Spartinivicinus poritis: one gene and its partners. The protein of the gene in region 3 interacts with the protein of the main gene of each other region in a pairwise test. Links are inferred from orthologs where the notes say so. Each region holds a gene or a part of one and is shown on either strand. Other genes may lie near its edges. The genes, in order: sfsA, ORQ98_RS05545 and ORQ98_RS07755.

The links.
Region 1: the proteins of ORQ98_RS07755 (region 3) and sfsA interact in binary tests that used the Escherichia coli proteins (3 or more experiments, as listed by UniProt). The link is inferred for Spartinivicinus poritis from one-to-one orthologs.
Region 2: the proteins of ORQ98_RS07755 (region 3) and ORQ98_RS05545 interact in binary tests that used the Escherichia coli proteins (3 or more experiments, as listed by UniProt). The link is inferred for Spartinivicinus poritis from one-to-one orthologs.

What each region holds. Positions count from the first base shown.
Region 1 is NZ_JAPMOU010000017.1:94,394-101,658, reverse strand. The notes cover bases 2,977-5,861. They hold sfsA (DNA/RNA nuclease SfsA), read right to left. Parts: upstream 4,865-5,861; coding sequence 4,088-4,864; downstream 2,977-4,087. Other genes in these bases: gluQRS (tRNA glutamyl-Q(34) synthetase GluQRS), read left to right, coding at 5,680-5,861; dksA (RNA polymerase-binding protein DksA), read left to right, coding at 5,160-5,603; ORQ98_RS14405 (Rieske (2Fe-2S) protein), read left to right, coding at 3,806-4,132; ORQ98_RS14410 (hypothetical protein), read left to right, coding at 3,511-3,663; ORQ98_RS14415 (TonB-dependent hemoglobin/transferrin/lactoferrin family receptor), read right to left, coding at 2,977-3,361. In the rest of the region: ORQ98_RS14425 (MotA/TolQ/ExbB proton channel family protein), read right to left, coding at 1-273; ORQ98_RS14420 (energy transducer TonB), read right to left, coding at 287-1,078; more of ORQ98_RS14415, read right to left, coding at 1,340-2,976; more of gluQRS, read left to right, coding at 5,862-6,585; ORQ98_RS14385 (flagellin N-terminal helical domain-containing protein), read right to left, coding at 6,582-7,265. UniProt on the Escherichia coli protein: Binds to DNA non-specifically. Could be a regulatory factor involved in maltose metabolism.
Region 2 is NZ_JAPMOU010000004.1:268,714-276,014, reverse strand. What follows is about bases 2,060-4,980. They hold ORQ98_RS05545 (LytR/AlgR family response regulator transcription factor), read left to right. Parts: upstream 2,060-3,108; coding sequence 3,109-3,852; downstream 3,853-4,980. Other genes in these bases: hemC (hydroxymethylbilane synthase), read left to right, coding at 4,145-4,980; ORQ98_RS05550 (sensor histidine kinase), read left to right, coding at 2,060-3,100. Outside these bases: argH (argininosuccinate lyase), read right to left, coding at 1-216; ORQ98_RS05555 (hypothetical protein), read left to right, coding at 546-1,784; more of ORQ98_RS05550, read left to right, coding at 2,027-2,059; more of hemC, read left to right, coding at 4,981-5,080; ORQ98_RS05535 (uroporphyrinogen-III synthase), read left to right, coding at 5,086-5,808; ORQ98_RS05530 (uroporphyrinogen-III C-methyltransferase), read left to right, coding at 6,258-7,301. UniProt on the Escherichia coli protein: Member of the two-component regulatory system BtsS/BtsR, which is part of a nutrient-sensing regulatory network composed of BtsS/BtsR, the low-affinity pyruvate signaling system YpdA/YpdB and their respective target proteins, BtsT and YhjX.
Region 3 is NZ_JAPMOU010000007.1:55,345-62,512, reverse strand. The notes cover bases 2,453-5,240. They hold ORQ98_RS07755 (glutamate-5-semialdehyde dehydrogenase), read left to right. Parts: upstream 2,453-3,112; coding sequence 3,113-4,369; downstream 4,370-5,240. Other genes in these bases: rlmH (23S rRNA (pseudouridine(1915)-N(3))-methyltransferase RlmH), read left to right, coding at 4,790-5,240; rsfS (ribosome silencing factor), read left to right, coding at 4,428-4,775; ORQ98_RS07760 (DUF2845 domain-containing protein), read left to right, coding at 2,453-2,918. In the rest of the region: ORQ98_RS07770 (bifunctional DedA family/phosphatase PAP2 family protein), read right to left, coding at 1-152; ORQ98_RS07765 (M28 family metallopeptidase), read left to right, coding at 577-2,166; more of ORQ98_RS07760, read left to right, coding at 2,325-2,452; more of rlmH, read left to right, coding at 5,241-5,257; mrdA (penicillin-binding protein 2), read left to right, coding at 5,283-7,157; rod shape-determining protein RodA, read left to right, coding at 7,154-7,168. UniProt on the Escherichia coli protein: Catalyzes the NADPH-dependent reduction of L-glutamate 5-phosphate into L-glutamate 5-semialdehyde and phosphate. The product spontaneously undergoes cyclization to form 1-pyrroline-5-carboxylate.

The DNA of each region.
Region 1 (7,265 bases), on a different replicon or contig from region 3:
TCTAACAATATTTTTACCCTGGTATTCGCTCAACAGCTTAATACCCACTGCTATACCACGCTGCTTTTTTTGCAGCCAGGCAGGCTGTTCATCCACATTATTTTTCCAACGGTTAAGCAATACAGATAATTTGCTGTCTGAAATGAGTGGTAGCAGTAAAAAATAACAAAACCGCTCTAAAATCAAAGCGATCATCAACAGTGAACAAAAGGCCAGTGGATATAACATCCAGCCCATGGCATTTAGGGATTGTTGTAAATAATCAATATTCATAAATTAGCCATTATTAATTGAGTTTAAAAACTACTGACTGGATGACTGTAGACTCAACTGGCTTACCTGCTAGCAACATGGGAGAGCATTGTGTTCTCTTTACCATTTTGAGTGCTTCCCTATCTAACACCGGATAACCAGAGCTTTTCTGAATTGAAATACTTTCCTTGCCACCCCTTTCATTTAACTCCACTTTTACTAATACCTCTCCTTGCTGATTGCGACGTTTTGCTCTAGAAGGGTAATTAAGTTCAGTCTGAGAGCAACGAGGCTTTGCTTGAGCATTCTTATGACTAGAACCCAGCGATTTTTTTGATACCACAGGTGTAGTACTTGCCACTTGAGTTTGTTTTTGTGGTTTTTTAATTGGTTTCTCAGTTTTTTTCGCAACCACGGGTTTAGGTTTAGGCTTCGCTTTTACTACCTTTTTAGCCGGTGGCTTTTTGACTGGCTTTGGTTTGACAACTTTAGCTATTTTAGGCTTTGGCTTAACGGGCTTTTTCTTAACTATTTTCTTAGCTGGTGTTTTTTTGGTAACAGGCTTAGGGGAAGGTTTTGGCTCAACTTTAGCAACTTCTTGCTTAGGTTCTGGTTGTTTGGGAGGTTCTAGCTGTTTTTCCTCAACAGGCTTTGCTTGAGCAGGCTCCACTACCCGTTGTTTAAAAGTGACATGCTGAAGTTTAAGAGGTGAACTTAACGCAGCCATTGCCTTTGGCGTCACTTGTGGTTGTTGCTGAAGGAACAACCAAAGCCAACCATGCAATAGAACAGACACACTGATGAAAAGCAGCAACAACCGGTTCATAACCAACTTTATCAAAATCAACTTAATGATAATGATTATTAACTACAAGAAAGCGCAAATCAATAGTGGACCCTCATGTGGGTTCACGTTATTTAAGTAATACATTAATGAGTTGCTGACAGAGTAGTTTCCAAAATACGGGCTAGATAAGCGATACAAAACTCGCAGCAAGTCCATCCCTGGATGCTCTAATCGGCATCCCTGCCTCATAAGGTTTTGTATCGCTCATCCATCCCCTTAAAGCTCAACGTAGAGATACCATTAGAACTTATAACTCACCGCTACTTTGGCATTAATCCCTGATTCATCCAGTTGTGAGAATGCTGTTCGATAATGGCGATCAGTAACATTATCTATACCAAAGTCTACCCTTAGCCCTTCCATTTTTTTCTGACTAGGCTCCCAACTGACATAGACATCTGTCACCGTATAGCCATCATAATTAGACTGAGGGTTACCTACAGGCACTCGGCCTTGATTCTTGGCATGAGTCACCCTTACCCCTGCCGTAACATCACCTTGCATAAAGTAACGATCTAACCCAACCACCGTTTTATCGGCAGGAATATTCTGTAAATATTGACCACTGTCTTTGTCTTTACCGCGAGTACGACCATATGAAAAATTAACCCCAAAATCACCTGTCTTATACTGGGAGTCAAACTCGTAACCTTTTAGTTCCGCATCGCGAACATTGACATAAGTAGTCGTACGTCTTTCAACTTTCTGCTCAATATAGTTATCTACATCATTTTTAAAATAAGTCAGGCGCATACTTAAAATATCGCCCTGGCTGAGCAAATCATTAAATTTAAAGCGGGTACTAAGCTCTTTATTTTCTGCCTTCTCAGGCTTTAAGTTTGGATTAGGAACAAAACGGTTTGTAACAGTTATTGGGGGTGCTGGAGGTGGAAGATCAAAGCTAAAATGGGTGCCAGATACATACAACTCTTGCAGACTAGGTGCCCTAAAGGCTTCACCATACAATGCATGCAAGGTTAACCAGTCAACAGGGTTATAGCTAATTGCCAGCGACTTAGAAAGCTCATTTTCGGTTTGATCTTTACCTACTGAATTATCGTCTGGCCTGTTATCAAACTGATCAAAACGAAAACCTGGCTGTATCGTCCAGTACTCACCTAGTGGAATCGCCAGCTTAGTGAATACACCCCATACCGTGCTCCGTCCATCGGTAAACTCTTGCCGGTCTGCACCATTACGTTTGCCTTCAACCCGATCCTGGTAATAGTCCAAACCATAAGTCCAATCAACCCAGCTGAGCTCCGAGGTATTAACTAATGAAAGACCAGTGGTACTATAACGAATAGAGTCATGCCTTGGCCCATTAGTTTTTCTAAACTCATTAAGCTTGGTGTAGTTGTGATAAACACCGGCATTTACATTTACCCAGTTATTATTTTCTGGCTTTAATTGATAGCCAACCACCCAATTATTTTGCTCAATTTTACGGTTAATTAATGGGTTAGACCGCGCTGAAATATTGGTAGAGGGATTGGACGGCACATTCTCATCAATATGCTTCATATGGTAAGAAAACTTAAGCATTTCATCTTCAGCTAAATGCCAGCGCCATTTAGCTAGCCCACCCTTGTGCCGTGTAGCAGAATTTTCTAAATCTTTACCACTACCCAGCCTTAGCTCATTACTATCTGTATAAAAGGTGCTTAGTAAATAATCGGTATTACCTAAACGGCCTGCTAATGTTGTATTGTTACGATTATCATGATCCGCTGACTGATAAGCTTGCTTTACTTTAACTGCAAAATTTTCATCAGGATCAAGAATGTCATCAGCATCAATGGTTGTCAGGCCAATAGCACCACCTATTGCGCCACTCCCCCACAAAGAACCTGCTGTACCTTTAACCACCTCAACAGACTTGAGTAATTCTGGATTAATATAAAATAACCCACGGTGAGCACCATCACTGAAATTTTGCCGCGCACCATCAATCACTTGAACAATTCTACGCTCATCTAAACCACGAATGTTAACTCGCTGTGATGTTTTCCTTGGCCCAGCTGATACCTGTACATTCGACAAGTGCTTTACTGTATCGGCAATACTATCCGGCTGCTGTAGTGAAATAGACTCGCTATCGACCTGATCTACTGATTTAGGCTCTTTCTGGGCAGTTGTTTCTGTGCGTGTGGCGGTTACCACTACCTCATCAAATGTGACTTTTTGACTGGCCCAACTAGAAACGCTAACAGCTAGTGCACTGGCTAAAGCAGTGAGCTGCCAATATGGCTGCTCTGGCATTGGAATATCCCCCCAGATATTGGAGGCTGTCGCAAAAGCACTTCAAAGCAAGTCCCTTCTCACCTGTGGGGGAGAAGGTTAGGATGAGGGGGCTAGTCTGCCACTGCAAGACTAGCGACAGCAACTTTAATTGAAATAAAGAGTGCTGGTTGTTCCGCGTAGCGGTGGCTTTAAAGCAATTACACCCTCACCCCAGCCCTCTCCCAGAGGGAGAGGGAGCTAAAAATGCTTTTTGTGACAACCTCATTGAAAAGAAAAAACTCACTGAAGCAGATACTCCAGTGAATAAGCTAAGTGAGTAGTAGCACAATGAATACAAACGCAAATGATAATAATTATTATTTACAAGTCAATAGATTAATTGCCTAACTTCCGCCCTTTGAGGTTTAAGCAAGAAGTTTTAAAGTAGGAAGAAGCAGACCGCAGGAACTATTGGAAATTGGTGTGATTAAACTGTGTCATATAGATGAAATAAAAGAAGGGGAAAGCCGAGGCTTTAAAAGTGGCGAGTACAATGTATTTGCAGTTAAAAAGCAGGGGGAGATTTACCTATACCACAACAGCTGCCCTCACCTAGGCATTAGCCTGGAATGGATGCCAGACCAGTTTTTAGATATGGAAGGCAGCTTGATTCAATGTGCTACTCATGGCGCTTTGTTTTTAATCGAATCTGGCGAGTGCATTGCAGGCCCCTGCCAAGGTGATTGCCTGCTACCGTGCCCGTTTTCAGTCCATCAAGATGGACAGATCTACATCCAAGTTACGACGTAAGCAATCATAAACAGGTAATGGCTTAACCAGTTCAATTTGCTCTGCTGATAAGTCAGCCTGATAAGCAATCACTTCAACACCCACTTTGATTGCCTCTCTCAACAGATCACTGTATGTGGAATCAATAGCATCGGCTGGAGCCACTTTTTCAATGCCATGGTGCTGCACACAAAACAGCAGCACCGCACGATGGCCAGCTTCCACCATTTCCATTAACTCACGAATATGCTTCGCACCACGGGTGGTCACTGCATCAGGAAAGATACCCCAGCCATCACCAATGGCTAACGTGACATTTTTAACCTCTACATAACAGTCCACTAAACCCTCACCTTTTAACAAAAAGTCTATGCGGCTGTTCTCTTTCCCATAGCGAACTTCTTTATTAATTTCGCTATAGCCTTGTAATTCGGTTATCACGCCCTTATCTATAGCTTCCCTGACCAGATGATTCGCTCGGCCAGTGTTAATGCCTGCCAAGTAATGGTCAACTTTGCCATCCTGATGAGTAATTGGGGTCTCTACTATTTCCCAGGTGTGAGGATATTTTCTCTTCGCTTGGTTAGAGGTAGAAAACCAAACTTTGCTACCTGGTTGGCAACAGTTTTTCATTGAGCCCGTATTGGGACAGTGAATGGTAATTTGCGAACCATCCGCTAGCTCAATATCGGCCAAAAAGCGCTTATAGCGTTTTATGAGGACGCCTTGTTGGCAAGCTGGAGTGAACTTCAAGCTGATATCCCTAGATTGAATTCAATCAAATGTGTGCAGTCTAACGATAAATCGACCATACTAGTTAAGTTGGCAGCAGTTCACAACACTTGGTAATAAAGGAGCAGCTTTTTATCACTTTGATAATTTGGGAAGCACAGCTTCCTCAAATAAATCAGTAGCTTCCTTTTAAGCTATCTGGTAGTTTCACCGCTCCTAAAAGGAATTGATCCGGTTAGAGCGGGCAGATGAACCAAAGTGACATAGCCAGCTGCTGATCGATGGGAAAATTTCTTGAATGTGAGGCTGTAAAAATATGTCAGCACAAAATAAGACAGATACCGGCAACCTGTTAAAAAGCTTCACTCCTTACCAGGCGCAAGATGGTGAGGAATATATGAATGAGAAGCAGCTTGCCCACTTTGCAGGCATCTTGCAAACCTGGAAAACAGAACTGATGGAAGAGGTTGACCGCACCGTCTCCCATATGAAAGACGAAGCAGCTAACTTTCCTGATCCTGCCGACCGCGCCAGCCAAGAAGAAGAGTTCAGCCTTGAGCTAAGAACGCGTGACCGTGAACGTAAACTAATCAAAAAAATTGAAAAGACCTTAGAGCGAATCGAAAGCGACGATTACGGCTTTTGTGATGCCTGCGGTGTAGAGATTGGTATTCGCCGACTAGAAGCAAGGCCAACAGCAACGCTATGTATCGACTGCAAAACCCTGGCTGAAATTAAAGAGCGTCAGACAGGTATCTAAGAGTAATACCGCTAATAAATACATCATATGCCATGGCTTCCTTTTACCATGGCATAAATGCTCTGCTACCAAGTGAATGACTGCCCCGCAATATATAGGACGTTTTGCCCCATCCCCCACTGGCCCATTGCACTTTGGCTCGCTAGTTGGCGCCGTTGCCAGCTATCTTGACGCCAAAGCTAACCAAGGCCAATGGCTGGTTCGTATTGAAGATATTGACCCTCCCCGTGAACAACCTGGTGCCGCTGATTTAATTTTAAAAGCCCTTGAGACATATGGCCTTTATTGGGATGGCCCGGTGATTTACCAATCACAGCGGAGCGAGCTATATCGCGCAGCCTTGGCAAACCTACAGGCTGAAGGCTTTAGTTTTTTTTGCACCTGTTCACGCAGGCAGCTAACAGGCCAACCGGTTTACCCTGGTTACTGTCATGATAAAACCTTAGCGCCAGATGATGATCACTCCATCAAAATCAAAACAGCCAACCATAAAGTGATTTTTGACGACCTAATTCAAGGGGTTCAGCAATGTCAGTTTGGTGTTGATGATGGTGACTTTGTGGTGTTTCGTAAGGATGGCTTATTTGCTTATCAACTCGCCGTAACCGTCGATGACCAAGAGCAGGGAATTACTCATATTGTTAGAGGTTCTGACCTACTGACATCCACCCCCAAGCAGTGCCTGCTACAGCAGTATTTAGATTATCAAACCCCTTTCTATGCCCATCATCCAGTGATTAATAAGGAAGACGGTAGCAAGCTCAGTAAACAGACTTTTGCTAACCCACTACCACTAGATACGCCTGCTCCACAACTGCTACGCGCTTTGACTGCTCTAGGGCACAGCCCACCCAAAGCTTTAGCCAGTAGCTCAGTAAATGAAATTATTGAGTGGGGAGTTCAGCACTGGCAACTACCAAAAGTGCCAAAAATGATGGGAATACCTGAAGCGGTATTACAGGAAAAAATCAACCAAGGCTAAAACTCTAATAGCTTTAATGCCTGCTGAGACCTTAGGTTTGCCTGGGCTAATACTGAAATAGAGGCTTGTTGTAACAATTGGGTTTTAGCCAGATTGGCCGTTTCCAATGCAAAGTCTGCATCTCTGATTCGTGACACTGCTGAAGTCAGGCTATCTCGCTGATTTAGTAAGTTGTCCACATTTGCAACAAAGCGGTTCTGTAAAGCACCCACTTGAGCCTGCTGAAAAGCCACCCGCTGCAAGCTGTTATCCACTGCGGTAAGTACTAGGTTGGCGCCAGCTACAGTACTAATGCTGGCAAACTTGAGAGGGATACTATCAGCCAAGTCACCAAACTCGCCTACGCTAAAGCCAGCATTGGCTATCCCCCCAGATGCGGTAGTTGAGCTTAAGGTGATTCTACCTGCAGACACTAGCTCAATAGCGCTTAGGTGGGGGTTATTATTGTTAATCACGCTAGGGATGGGAGGCTCTACTGTGGAAAAGCCAGCCTCTGCAATGTTGGCGGTTTGGTTTTCAAACACAATATTGCGACCATCAGCCGCTTCAAGCCGAAATGAAGGGCCAATACTACCAGCTGTAAAATGGGGGTCTACCACAAACTCAGCCACTACCCCAGTAGAGCCTGTATGCTGATTAACTGAGCTAACCACTTTTCTGGCTATTTCTTCTGTGGTATC
Region 2 (7,301 bases), on a different replicon or contig from region 3:
CTGCAAGCCTTGTTGAATATCAGATAATTCCTGATCAGTTAAAATGCCAACTTTATTTAACATGGCGGCATGGGCTAGGGAGCCGTTAATATCCTGTCGATAAAGTCGCTGGTCAAAATCAATTGAGGCAGTAAACTTGGCCACAAATTGATCTGTTGGCTCTGAGAAGCGTCCCCCCCATTGTTGGTTGGCTTGATTTATTGATTTATCCGACATTGGTTATCCCCGATTCCCGATTAAAGCTCGCTGGTGAAAATAGATTATACAACTATCAGTTAGTCATCATGCCATAGGTAGTTGTGTCAATATGTATCTAAAGGGCACCTCTAATAATTGTTTGCTGTCTCTGGTCTTCCGGTAAATTCGCAACCAAGGCGTTGGTTTGAAGGCATGTTGGTGGCCTGTCGAAAAGCAACTGCCTTAAAGTTACTCCAAGCTAAAAAGTTACGCCTTGTTGATAAGTAGCCACTTAATTGTCACGTGTACCATATTACTGCTGTCTTTTTATATTAACGATTAACTGTTAGGACAGTTAGGAGATATCCATGATTTATATGAGTACTAATGGGGTTCCTGATATTGGAACGCCTAAACTAAACCCAGTCGAGGAAGTGAAGTTATCAGAAGGGAGTGCGAGTGGCAGAACATTTAAGTTTGAGAAGGCTAGTGACTCAGCTAAAAGCCTCTATCAAAGCTGGATTAAGCAACCACTTCAGACAGTAGAACAGAAGCTTGCAAAAGCATTTAGCAATATTAAGCAAGTGCCTGAGACAATTGTAGCACTTTTTAATCGAACGCAATCCCCTGAAAGTAAAGCTTCGAGTATTAGCATAGGATCACCAATACTACAGGCTAAGAACGATAGCCCAGAGGTGCTAAAACAAAAGTTTGATCAAGAGATGGCCAAGCTAGATGTAGAGGTTGAGGCTTTGGACCAAGAGTTGAAGATTCAGACGCTTGAAAGTCAATATGAATCAGCTGTTATAGAAGATTCCTCTACCGGTAAAACAATCAACTTAGATCAGGCTACAGGGTTTTATGGTCGTTCGGTCTCTGATGACAAGTCAAAGGCTCTGCTAGATGCAACAAGCTATTTAAGCTCTACCGTGAAACAAAAACATAAACTGACGCTTTCGCCTGAACAGCAACAAGCTTTAGCGAATAAGTTTTTTGAAAGTCAGCTGTCTTTTTATGATATTAAAGGGCAAGTAAAAACGGCAGCAGATTTACAGTGGTTAAGGAAGCTCGCCGTTTCAAGCCCTATTCAATTATTAGGTAATGAACTGTCATACAAGCAATCTAATCTTGGTATTATAGCAACAACATTGAAGCATTTTATTGATAATACGGACAAGTTGTGGGCTGAGAAAAATAAAGAAAACCCAGAAGATCAATTTGATGCGGTTAAGCGCAATCAATTCATAGCTAGTGAGTTGGAGCAACAGGTCAGTCAACTACCACGAGCGATAATAAGCGCAGCATTCCAAAAGACAACGGGGCAAGACAGTACTCAGTGGCGTGGTGTTTTTGACTTTGCTACAGAGAAGTTGAGTCTATCTGATGAGTTAATGGAAACCCAAGCAGGTAAGGTACTTATCTCGTTGCCTACAAAGCTGACAACTACATTGGAAAAGCTAGCTGAAGTAACAGCACGGCAGCTAGACAAAGAGACGCCTATTGCCTTGTCTGAGTCTAAATATATTAGTGATATTAACTCTCTTACTAAGGCTGAGCTTTCTGCGCTTAAGGGTATTGGAATTAAAAAGAGCTACTTAGAAGCATAACGTTGGTTTTAAACTAATTATCCCTTCATCCTGCCCCTCTCTGAGGGTGTCGCGAATGAGTGGAGTGATAGTCCATTGCTCCATTCATTTTTGTTACTTTTAAGTCTGTTCCTCTCTCTTTAGCTATTGTTGGCGACTTAATTCACACAATTGACAAGAAAAAGTTCGTATTTCTCCGCTATCCTTGTGAGTATTTTTATACGTGTTAAAAATAATATATAAAACCATTGACGGATAGTGTCGTGAAACCATTCGAAGCTGGCGATTGGCTGGATCAAGAGTTTTTTTTACCCGATCTTTGTACTACTAGAGCAGTATTTATGCTGGTGGTATTGGCTGAGTTATTTGTACTGATTTTAGTCTTAGCGCTTCCTAGCTCTATGGGTTTTGATTGGAATCATCTGGCATTAACCTCATTCTTTGTTCAATGGGTAGTATTGGTAAGTGCTGGCTGCCTATGTCGGATCAGACCACTGATTTTAGGGGCTCAGCTTGGACATGCTCTAGCTGCCTGTTATAGCGTAGTTTTACTTGTCACTTTAGTCTTTTCACTGGCGGCTGAGTGGGTGATTTACCCTTTAGATTGGGATTCATTCTGGCTGCAGCTAGATACTTGGCATATTTCAAAAAATCTGCTGGTTGCGCTGATTATTACCAGCTTATTGCTTCGTTATTTTTATGTTCAACAACAGTTGCGCAAGCAGGAACAAGCTGAACTTCGATCTCGACTGCAAGCCCTACAGGCTAGAATTCACCCTCACTTTCTTTTCAATAGTATGAACAGTATTGCTAGCTTAATTCAGGTGTCACCAGAAAAAGCAGAGCAAGCGGTTGAAGATTTGGCGGCGTTATTTCGTGCTTGCTTGGATGAGGTTGCGGCCAAAGTCACTTTGGCTGACGAGTTAGAGATTTGTAAGCAATACTTACGTATAGAGAAGCATCGTTTAGGTGAACGACTTCAGGTGAACTGGAATCTGGAGGAGGTGCCAGATAGCTTGCCGATTCCTCCTCTCACTTTGCAACCACTGTTAGAGAATGCGGTATATCATGGCATTCAGCCGTTAGCTGAAGGAGGAACGATCAGCATTGAGGGGCAATATGATAACCAGCAGCTGACGATTAGTATTCATAACCCAGTTGATGCTGCTTATATTGCTGAGCCAAAAAGTGGCAACCAAATGGCGATCCAAAATATAGCTGCTCGACTTCAGGCGCTTTATGGAAAGCAAGCGTCATTATCCGTCCAACAAAAAGAGGCAGGCTTTGTAACCCAGTTAAGTTATCCATGTAGCACTAGTGATCAAGCAGACATTTAGAGGGTGTAATGAAAGTATTGATCGTGGATGATGAGCCACTTGCTCGAGATCGACTAAGACGTATGCTGGAGCAGGTTGAAGGCTATAGCCCACTGGAAGAGGAAGGGCGTAATGGTGTGGAAGCGGTGGAACTTGCCCAGTTGCTCAACCCTGATGTAGTGCTGATGGATATTCGTATGCCCAATATGAGTGGCTTGGAAGCCGCGCGACATTTATGTGAAATGGAATGCCCCCCTGCTGTTATTTTTTGTACGGCTTATGGCGAGTATGCCTTAGATGCATTTGAAGTTCAGGCGGTAGGCTATCTGCTAAAACCGGTCAAGCAAAGTGCACTTGAACAAGCCTTGAATAATGCGAAAAAAACTAATCGCTCTCAATTAAATGCGATTAACCAGTTTCGACCAGGTGAACAGTCAGAAAAGCGAAGTCATATCAGCGCTAAAACTTATAAAGGAGTGGAGCTAATCCCCCTCAACGAAGTGCACTATTTTATTGCTGATAATAAATACGTAACAGTAAAACATGCAAAAGGAGAAGTGCTTATTGATGAAACGCTAAAAGAGCTTGAAAGGGAGTTTGAAGGAGCTTTTGTTAGAATTCATCGTAATGCACTAGTGGCAAAAAATGCCATTGAAGGAATGACTCGAAACGATGAAGGTGGTTATGAAGTGCGCTTAAAAGGAGTTGCTGAGCCACTGCAAATTAGCCGACGACATGTAGCCGGGCTGCGTAAATTGCTGCAAACACTTTAGCCAATGAATCTGGCAATAGTATACTCTTTGCGAATGATTTTTAAGCTTTGTTACCATCACTAAGCGCCAAGGATGGTGTGAATGCAGTTTATGCAGGAGCAATAAATTGTCTTCACCCCAGTCATTTAGTTTACTAAACTCCTGGGGCTTCATCGCTCGGTGGCCTCGCCTAAAAACCCTTCGCTGTGAGTACATACCAGTATTTACATCTAGTGAATGGTATAGATGCTAAATTAGGTTTGCTCACTTATCATAAGCATTAGAATTTACTCGTTTGTAGCCGGATTTAGATGTGAAAACGTTACGCATAGCAACCCGTAAAAGTGCTTTAGCCTTATGGCAGGCTAATTTTGTCAAGCAGCAATTACTTTCCCATCATAGCAACTTAACAGTTGAGTTAGTGCCAATGACCAGTCGAGGCGATCAGCTTTTAGACTCACCTCTGGCTAAGATAGGTGGTAAAGGCTTGTTTGTAAAAGAGCTGGAAAATGCCTTGTTAGCCAATGAGGCTGATATTGCTGTGCACTCAATGAAAGATGTCCCTATGGAGTTTCCTGAAGGGCTGTCTTTACCTGTTATTTGTGAACGTGAAGACCCTCGCGATGCTTTTGTTTCCAATCAATATACAACGCTTGAAGAGCTGCCAGAAGGTGCTGTCGTCGGCACTTCCAGTCTGCGTCGCCAATCACAAATACTCAAGCTCCGACCAGACTTAACTATCCAGTTTTTACGTGGCAATGTTAATACCCGGCTCGCCAAACTCGATGATGGTCAATATGATGCTATTATTTTAGCGGCTGCGGGCCTGAAGCGTTTAGAGTTTGCTAGCCGAATCAGTAGCTTTATTAGCCCAGAACAAAGTCTGCCGGCAGGTGGGCAGGGGGCAGTTGGTATTGAGTGTCGTACAACTGATGATACTATCATCAAGCTAATCACGCCTTTACATCATTCGGAAACTGCCTTATGTGTCAGTGCTGAACGAGCAATGAATCGTCGGTTGGCTGGAGGTTGCCAAGTGCCAATTGCTTGCTTTGCACAATTGTCAGATCAACAACTGACAATGCGGGGTTTGGTAGCTGAGCCTGATGGCACACACTTTATAACCAGCCAGCAAAGTCAGCAAGTCTCAGGGGTGGATGATCTGCAAACAGCTGAAAAGCTTGGTGTAGACCTGGCAGAAGACCTGCTCAACCAAGGAGCGGGTGACATCCTCAGTAAACTTTATTAGTAAATATGTCGATATTAATTACCAGACCAGAGCCTGAAGCCTCTAAACTAGTAGCTAGTCTTCAGCAGCAAGGGCTACAGGCTTGGGCGTTACCTATGCTGGAGCGAGCTGATTTACCAGAAACGGCTGAAATCAGGCAGCTAATTCTGAATTTGGATTTGTTTCAGCAGGTGATTGTCATTAGCCCTTATAGTGCAAAACGTCTGGGGATGCTGATGGATCAATATTGGCCTCAGTGGCCAATTGAAATTCAGTGGTTTGCCATTGGCAGCAAAACTGCCATTACTTTAGCTGAGTGGGACATTGAAGCGAGTTGCTCAGCAGGTGTTGATAGTGAAGCATTATTGACAATCCCTCAGTTGCAGCAGGTGGCTGAAAATAAAATACTGATAGTGAAAGGTAAAGGTGGGCGAGACTTATTAAAGCAAGTGTTGCAACAGCGCGGAGCCCAGGTAACGGAGCTGCCGCTTTATCAGCGTGTGCCAGCACAATATAACAAAACTGATGTACAACACCTGCTTGCTAGCCATCAGACTGATACCATTGTAGCGACCAGTGGTGAAATTGTTACCCGCCTGGCAAGCTTGTTAGACCAGCAGTGGCGAAATGAGATAAAGCTAATTGTACCAAGTGCCAGAGTTGCTGATTTATCTGCAGAGTTGGGTTTTAGCCAAGTGATTAATGCTAATGGCGCCAGTGAAGAAGCGATGATAAAAGTGCTGGTTTAGTTCATTTTGGTCTTGATTGAGCTTTTTAATCACAACAGCGATCTTTAGGCAAACGTCAATAGGCCCTAGTATGATTATAAAGTAGCCATAATTATTAGAGATACCCTACAGAGTGGTATGGCTAATCTTCATCGCCTGCACTAATTTAGGTTACAAGAGTCTTACATAGGCGATATTTTTAAATTGTGATTAAGGAGCACCCGAGAATTAACTTTTTCAAGTTATTTCTCGGGTGCTCCCAACAAGCGTTTAAGTTTCTTATATTGTTACATGAGACATTGTTACCAGAAGCATAGTTTAAGAGACATAGTTATAAGAGACTTTGCTACAAGAGAAATTGTTACAAAAAATAGAGATCCTGAACCTGGGGGCTTCATAAAATCAATTGCTTTATGGAACATCCAGGTTAATTTACATTTACAAGTTGAAAGCATTTGGTATCTAGATAAATGACAAACAACACAAATGGAAATAAACCTACTGACGCAAAATCGTCAGACAATGCCAAAGAGCAGCTATCCAAGCAAAAAAAGCAGTCAAAACAATCTCAGACAAAGGAAAGCAATTCAGCCGTAACTGAAGAGCAGTCACCAGCTGAGTTAAGTAAAGGCGACAGTACTACTAATAAAAATCAGGCAACCACCAAAACAGAGCCTGAGACGAAAGCTGCCCGGGAACCTCTGACACCACTAACTTCTTCTACATCAGCTCAAGGAGTGGAGCAAGCGTCAACGAATTCAACTGCTCAGTCTACGGGTAGTAAAACCCTGGAGCCAAATACTCAATCACCTGCAGCAGTGGTCAAGCGGGGGTGGAGTGGTCCAATAGCCCTGGTGATAAGTCTGGCTGCATTGGTTGGTGTCGGAGGGATTGCTTATCTCGATTACGATGTTCGTTACTTTTTGGATAAAAAACAGTCGTTTAACCCAGTTGAAGTGAGCCAGGCCGAAGCTGCTAAGGTTGAGTCAAAACTTGCAGAATCAGTGAGTGCAGCAAGACAACAAATGAGCAGCGAGGTTGATGAAGTATCGACTCAATTGACCCAGCAACGACAACAACTACGCAATACAGAGCAAAAGTTAAAGCAAGATGTATTGGGTGTAGCCGAAAATATCAGTAATTTGCGGCGTCAATTTAATCAAATGCAAGGCACTAGCCGGGATGACTGGCAGCTGGCAGAAGTAGAATACATGTTACGTTTGGCTAATCAACGGTTATTAACTGAAGGTGATATCCGTGGTGTTGAAGCTATTTTAGTTAGTGCAGATGCTATTTTAAGAGGGTTGGATAATTACTCTTTGTATAGTGTTAGAGAAGCGTTAGCAAATGACTTGGCTGCCGTGAGAGCGGTTGAACAAACTGATGTAGAAGGTACATACTTACAGATCAGTGCATTGGTGAGTCAGGTAATGGAACTTCCCTTGATGCCTGTTTCGGATTATCAAAAAAACCAATCGGAGCCGCCTAAAGCAGAACAAACAGATACCGGCTTT
Region 3 (7,168 bases):
GCAGCTACACCATAAAGTAAGGCAACCCCTGGTATAATAATTCCGACTATAGCGAGAGACTCAAAAAAGGCAAACAGCAAGATTGCAATAGCAAGCCACTGTTGGTTTGCAGATAACCAGTCAAGTAGAGGTTGTACGGCAGAAAGGTCCATAGAGCTTCCGATCTATCAAAGGGAAGCGCTATCTTACCGAAAAAAAGGGAGTAGATGATAGCTTGTTAACGGTGATGATTAGTCGTTTTATAAAATTTTTTATACTGAGGTTTTCAAGCATTTACTGGCATTACTAAAGAAATGAATTAATAAAAATATATTTGTACTGCCGTTCGTTTTTTATACTTTTGTCGAAAATTTAATTTTTTAATCGTCAAATCTTTTTATAGGTGTTAAAAAGTAGTATATCGACAATTTGTTGGTTGTTGATACTGCTGGTTTTATTTGATATTTAAATTACAAAATTGAAAGGGATAGGCTGGTAAGTACTTATTTTAAATAAAATCAGTGTTGTCTAGTCATATAATTTTATGTACATGCATGAAATTAGGACATTAAAAAAATAATAAAATGGAGGGATTCCATGAAGAAAACACTGCTCCCTATTATGCTAAGCGTTATAGGAGCCTCTGGAAATGCGCTAGCTAACGATGGGCCTGTTCATGACTCTGATGAAGGCTGGTCTTGTGAATATCGTGCAAATAACACCCCTTGGCGTTTAATGCGTTGTGTAACAGCAAATGGTGTTGTGCAGCATTTAAATGTGTTGCAGGCAATTGCTGACGCTAATAATGGTACTCGGGTTTCTGGTTCAAATGGTTATACCCAGTCAGTGCAGTATATTGCTCATAAAATGTCCGCTGCCGGTTATAAGGTAGAGCTTAACCCTTTTTCTTTTCGGCAGTTTAAAAAACTAGGTCCTGCTACGTTGAAGCAAACCTCACCTAGAGGCGATGTTTATGAGGAAGATAAGGATTTCCGGGTTATGTCCCATAGTGATGGTGGGGATGAAACAGCGTTGGTTACTGCTGTGGATCTTGACTTAGGGCCAGATAACAAGTCAAGCAGTGGCTGTGAGGCTGATGATTTTGTTGGGTTTCCTCAAGGCCATGTTGCGTTAATTCAGCGGGGAAGTTGCTCTTTTCAACAAAAAGCTGAAAATGCAGCCAATGCAGGTGCTGTTGGTGCAATCATTTTTAACCAGGGTAATTCTGATGACCGAAAAGGTTTGATGAGTGGTACTTTATCATCTGACTATAGTGGAGGTATCCCGGTTTTTTTCGCTACCTACGACAAAGGTGTGAGCTGGGCTGACACTTCTGGATTAACGCTGAATATGTCAGTTAAAGTCGATCGTACTGAAACCACCACTTACAACGTGATTGCTGAGAGCCGTTTGGGCAATCCAAATAATGTTGTCATGGTTGGCGCTCATTTAGATTCTGTTGATGATGGGCCAGGTATTAATGACAATGGTTCTGGTAGTGCTGCAATTTTAGAAGTGGCATTAAAAATGAAGCGGGTGATGCCGAAGAATAAACTGCGGTTTGCCTGGTGGGGAGCTGAAGAGTTTGGTTTGATTGGTTCAACTAAGTATGTTGAGTCTTTATCTGATGCTGAAAAAGATAAAATTGCTCTCTACCTTAACTTCGATATGGTTGGCTCGCCCAACTATAAGCTGGGTGTATACGATGGAGATGGCTCTGAGTTTGGGCTGAAAGGTCCGAAAGGGTCAGATGCGATAGAAGCTTTATTTAACTTGTACTTCAATATGCAAGGTACTCAGAGTACTCCATCAGAAATCAGCTTCCGTTCTGACTATGCAGCGTTCTTTAATGCAGGCATTCCATTTGGTGGCTTGTTTACAGGAGCAGAAGGGGTAAAGACCGAAGCCCAAGCGAAACTGTATGGTGGTAAAGCCGGAGAGCCGTTTGACCCATGCTATCATGCGGCCTGTGATACCACTGATAACATCAGTAAAGCAGCCTTGGAAATTAATGCAGATGCTATTGGCTTATCGACCTTGTGGTATGCCTTCTCTACAGAATCTGTGAATGGAGGGGAAGCAACCTCAGAAGATCAGCCTGAACGAGCTCTTCGCCGGTCACTGACTGATGAAACTGCTAAGCCTAAACTTGAGCCAGAGCGTTTGGGACATATGTGGTTAAAGTAGCGTAACGCTTCTTTATCTATAAACACAAAAGCCAGGTTATTCCTGGCTTTTGTGTTTATAGCAAGTGGGTATAGAAATGGGTTGAAACAAAGTTGGTCGAATTTTGATCGTATAGTTATATGAGGGCTTACTAGAAATCAACACCCACAGGTAACTCAATGCTTCATTTTCCTCGTGCCATAGCAGTAACCATTTCTTTAGTAATTGGCTGGGCGTTATCTTTACCAAGTCATGCATTCCGTTGTAAAACCAAGCTAGTGGTTGAGGGGTATACAACAGGACAAGTGATTAATCGTTGTGGTAAGCCTGCTATTCGAGAGGAAATCGTGGTTGAGCATATTCGCCGCTATCATGATGGTTTTGAGGCCTCAAACTATATAACAAAAGAGTTTTGGGTGTATGGTGCCAGCTCTAGTCGCTTTATACGTATTTTGACATTTGAAGATGATGAGTTAGTAAAAATTGAAACAGGTGGCTATGGCGGTCATATAGCTAAACGAGTCAACTGTATAGAGCCAAAGGGGGCAATTGAGCAAGGTGATAACATAGCCTTGGTCGCTTATTTGTGTGGTGAGCCTACCAGGGCCAGGTTAGTCGGGCGCATTAAAGGTCGCTATTTTTATCGAGGTTATAACTTTGCCAATCAAATTATTGAAGAGTGGGACTATTTTCAAAAAGGCTCTAATCGTAAACGAGTTTATCGCTTTAGAGATGGTATTTTAGATTCTATTCGTGATGAGGATATTTACTGAGTAAGGCAAGTATTCTGTGATATCTCTAGTAGTGTGGTTGTGTTCACAACTGCTAGTCTTAATTTATAGATATTCATAAAAGAGGTGCTATAACGCCAATTGTTGAATTATCCTAACAAATCATGTGCAGAAGGCTGGAAGCTGGCTATAATCGAGCGCTTGAACTTAAACCATAACAACTTTAGGATAGCTGTATGGATGTGAAAGCGTATATGGCAGATGTAGGCCAGCGAGCTCGCCAAGCTTCAAAAGTAATAGCCAAAGCCCCCACACAGCAAAAAAATGCCGCATTAACTCATATTGCGGAAGCGTTAAGTGCTTCTCGCTCGTCATTACTTGCTGCAAATCAACAAGATCTTGCCCAAGGCCAGCAAAAAGGTTTGGATGCAGCGCTACTCGATCGCTTAGAGTTAACTCCCGCACGAATTGACGCAATGATTGATGGCTTAAATCAAGTAGCCAGCTTACCTGATCCCATTGGTGAAATCGCTGATCTTAAATATTTGCCCAGTGGTATCCAAGTGGGCAAAATGCGTGTTCCGCTAGGAGTGATTGGAATAATTTACGAGTCACGGCCTAATGTCACCATTGATGCTGCTAGCTTATGCCTAAAGTCTGGTAATGCCACCATTTTAAGAGGGGGCTCAGAAGCCTTTCACTCAAATCAGGCTATTGCCCAGTGTATTCAGCAAGGGCTTAAAAAAGCGGGGCTACCTTCAGATAGTGTGCAGGTAGTTGAAACAGTTGACCGTGCAGCCGTGGGTGAAATGATCACCATGCCTGACTATGTTGACGTGATAGTTCCTCGTGGTGGTAAAGGATTAATAGAGCGAATTAGTAATGATGCGTCTGTTCCAGTGATAAAGCATCTGGACGGCGTATGTCATGTTTATATAGATAGTGAAGCAGATCCTGAAAAAGCTATCTCAATAGCAATTAATGCGAAAACTCGCCGTTATGGTGTTTGTAATGCAATGGAAACATTGTTAATAAATGAACAGCAAGCAGCCGGTTTGTTGCCGAAACTAGCAGACATGTATCTTGCCACAGGGGTTGAGCTAAGAGGCTGTGATCGTACCTTGTCAATAGTAGCTGGTATGAACCCTGCTGGTGAAGAAGACTGGTATACCGAATACCTGGCGCCAATATTATCAGTGAAAATAGTGGCTGATATGGCGGAAGCCATTGAGCATATTAATCACTATGGCTCTCATCATACGGATGCCATCGTGACAGAAAATTATACAAAAGCGAGAGCTTTTTTAACTGAGGTGGATTCTAGCTCTGTCATGGTTAATGCCTCGACTGGTTTTGCAGATGGCTTTGAATATGGCCTTGGTGCTGAAATTGGTATTTCTACAGATAAGATTCATGCGAGAGGGCCTGTGGGTCTTGAAGGCTTAACCTCGCAAAAATATGTGGTACTGGGGGATGGGCACATTCGTCAGTAACACTTGCCAGCTTAGCTGGCGTTATGTTTGGTAAAGAAAGAGGACTAACAAAACCTATATGTATTCTGAACAACTTAAGCAGCTTGTTGTTGATACCCTTGAAGATATGAAAGGGAACGACATAACCTGCCTCGATGTGAAAGGTATGACCAGCGTTACCGATCATATGATTATTGTCAGTGGAACCTCCAACCGCCATATCAAATCTCTTGCTGATTCAATTATTGAAAAAGCCAAAGAAAATGGTGTTCGCCCATTAGGGGTTGAAGGGCAGGACTCTGCTGAGTGGGTGCTGGTCGACTTGGGTGATGTTGTAACTCATATTATGTTGCCTGCTACTCGTCAGTTCTATGACTTGGAGCGGCTATGGGAAACCTCTACTGCTAGCTTAGAGCATCAGCACTAGTAAGGTTTTCTGATATGCGAGTTCGCTTAATTGCTGTGGGCACTAAGATGCCCTCATGGGTTGTTGCTGGCTATAGTGAATATGCCAAGCGACTGCCTTCTGACTGTAAGCTAGAAAGCTGTGAGATTCCTTTAGCAAAACGTACCAAAGGCAGCGATTTAAAGCGGGCTCAAAAAAAAGAGGGGGAGCAGATGCTCGCGGCTATTGCTCCAAGTGACAGGGTGATAGCGTTAGACCTTACTGGAAAGCCCTGGTCTACGGAGCAACTTGCTGACCAGCTCTCGGGCTGGCGGCTTGATGGACGTAATGTTGCCCTATTAGTGGGAGGGCCAGAAGGACTAGCCCCAGAGTGTTTGGCTAGAGCTGAGCAAAAATGGTGTCTATCTCCGTTAACGCTTCCTCATCCACTGGTTCGAGTACTAGTTGCTGAACAGTTGTATCGTGCTTGGAGTATTCTCCAAAACCACCCTTATCACCGTTAAGCTAAAAAAGCATTAGTAATTAGCAATGAATGACCGGGATACTCTGAAGGATCATAGGCGAGAAGTTAAAATCTTTAAAAACCGGATTGTTCTTGCTGCATTTTGCCTGGTGCTATTAACTGGGCTATTACTATCAAGACTATTTGTTCTACAAGTTGTTCAATATGAAGAACTCTCAACTAAGTCGGATGAAAACCGAATTCACTTAAAGCCCATCCCGCCTACCCGAGGCTTGATCTACGACACTCATGGCATATTGCTCGCGGATAATAAACCAAGTTTTAACCTGTCTTTAATCAAGGAGCGCATCAAGGATCTGGATACTACGGTGCGTGACCTAGCCTCATTAATAAATATTTCAGAAGAAGAAGTCCAGGGTTTTTATAAGCGCTTGCGTAAGCGGCGAGCACCCTATGAGCCAGTACCATTGAAGCATGGTCTAACAGAAGAAGAAATAGCCATTATTTCTGTAAATGAGCAGCGCTTCACTGGTGTTGAAATCGAGGCTCAGTTGGTTCGCTTTTACCCACAAGCAGAACCTTTTGCCCATGCGGTTGGTTACGTAGGCAAAATTAACGAAAGAGAGTTGAAGCGGCTTGATCCTCAAAAATATAGTGGTATGCGCTCAATTGGAAAAATCGGTGTCGAGCGCTTTTATGAAGAGGATTTGCTTGGACAGGTGGGTTACCAGGAAGTTGAAACAAACGCCAGGGGGCGTGTATTACGCGTTTTAAACCAGCAGGATCCCCAACCAGGTGTCAACTTAACTCTGTATTTAGATAGCTATTTACAACAAGTTTCGTATGAAGCGCTGGCTGGTAAACGTGGTGCTATTGTAGCCATTGAGCCTAAAACTGGCGGGATACTCGCGATGGTCAGCCAGCCATCTTATGACCCTAATTTATTTGTTTCTGGTATCCCCTATAAAACCTATAGTGTTTTACGGGATCATCCAGATCGCCCCTTATACAATCGCGCGTCATTAGGAGAATACCCCCCGGCTTCTACAATAAAACCCATGCTGGCATTGGCCGCTTTAGATCTGGGAGTAAGAGAGCCTAGCTTTAAAATCTTTGATCCTGGTTACTATAAGCTGCCCAATAAGCCTCGTTTATATAGAAACTGGAAACGAGGAGGTCATGGCTGGGTGAATTTGGAGCGAGCGGTTTATGTCTCAAATGATACTTATTTTTATGACTTAGCTTTAAATATGGGAATTGATGATTTACATGATTATTTAACTAAGTTTGGTTTAGGTAAACGTACAGCAATGGATGTTGCTGAGCAGCGGCCTGGGTTGATTCCGTCTCGTGAGTGGAAAGAAGGTGTTAAAGGAGTGCCTTGGTTCCCAGGTGAAACGTTAATCAGTGGAATTGGTCAAGGCTATATGCTGTCAACGCCATTACAGTTGGCAACGGCAACAGCTGTGATAGCTAATAGAGGTAAGTGGATCCAACCTAAACTACTTAAGTCCGCTTCTGGAGAAATAAAACGAGAGTTACCTACTGCACCAGAATCAATAGAGGTGTCTAACCCCGCTTATTGGGACTTTGTTAATGAGTCTATGCGTAAAGTAGTTCATGACCCCCGTGGCACGGCTAATTATCGCATAGGTAAAGATCTGCAATACACTATGGCGGGAAAAACAGGAACAGCACAAGTAGTTGGAATTAAACAAAACGAGCGTTACGACGCAAAAAAACTGAAAAAAATCCACCATGACCATGGTTTATTCATAGCATTTGCACCGATTGAAAATCCACAGATAGCCATTGCAGTTATTGTTGAAAATGGAGGGGGGGGAAGTTCTGCCGCTGCTCCTGTTGCTCGTAAAGTACTAGATGCTTATTTGTTACCCAAGTTGGCAGAACAGCGATTAGCAGTGAGTAAGTCTGAATGAGTCCTGAATAT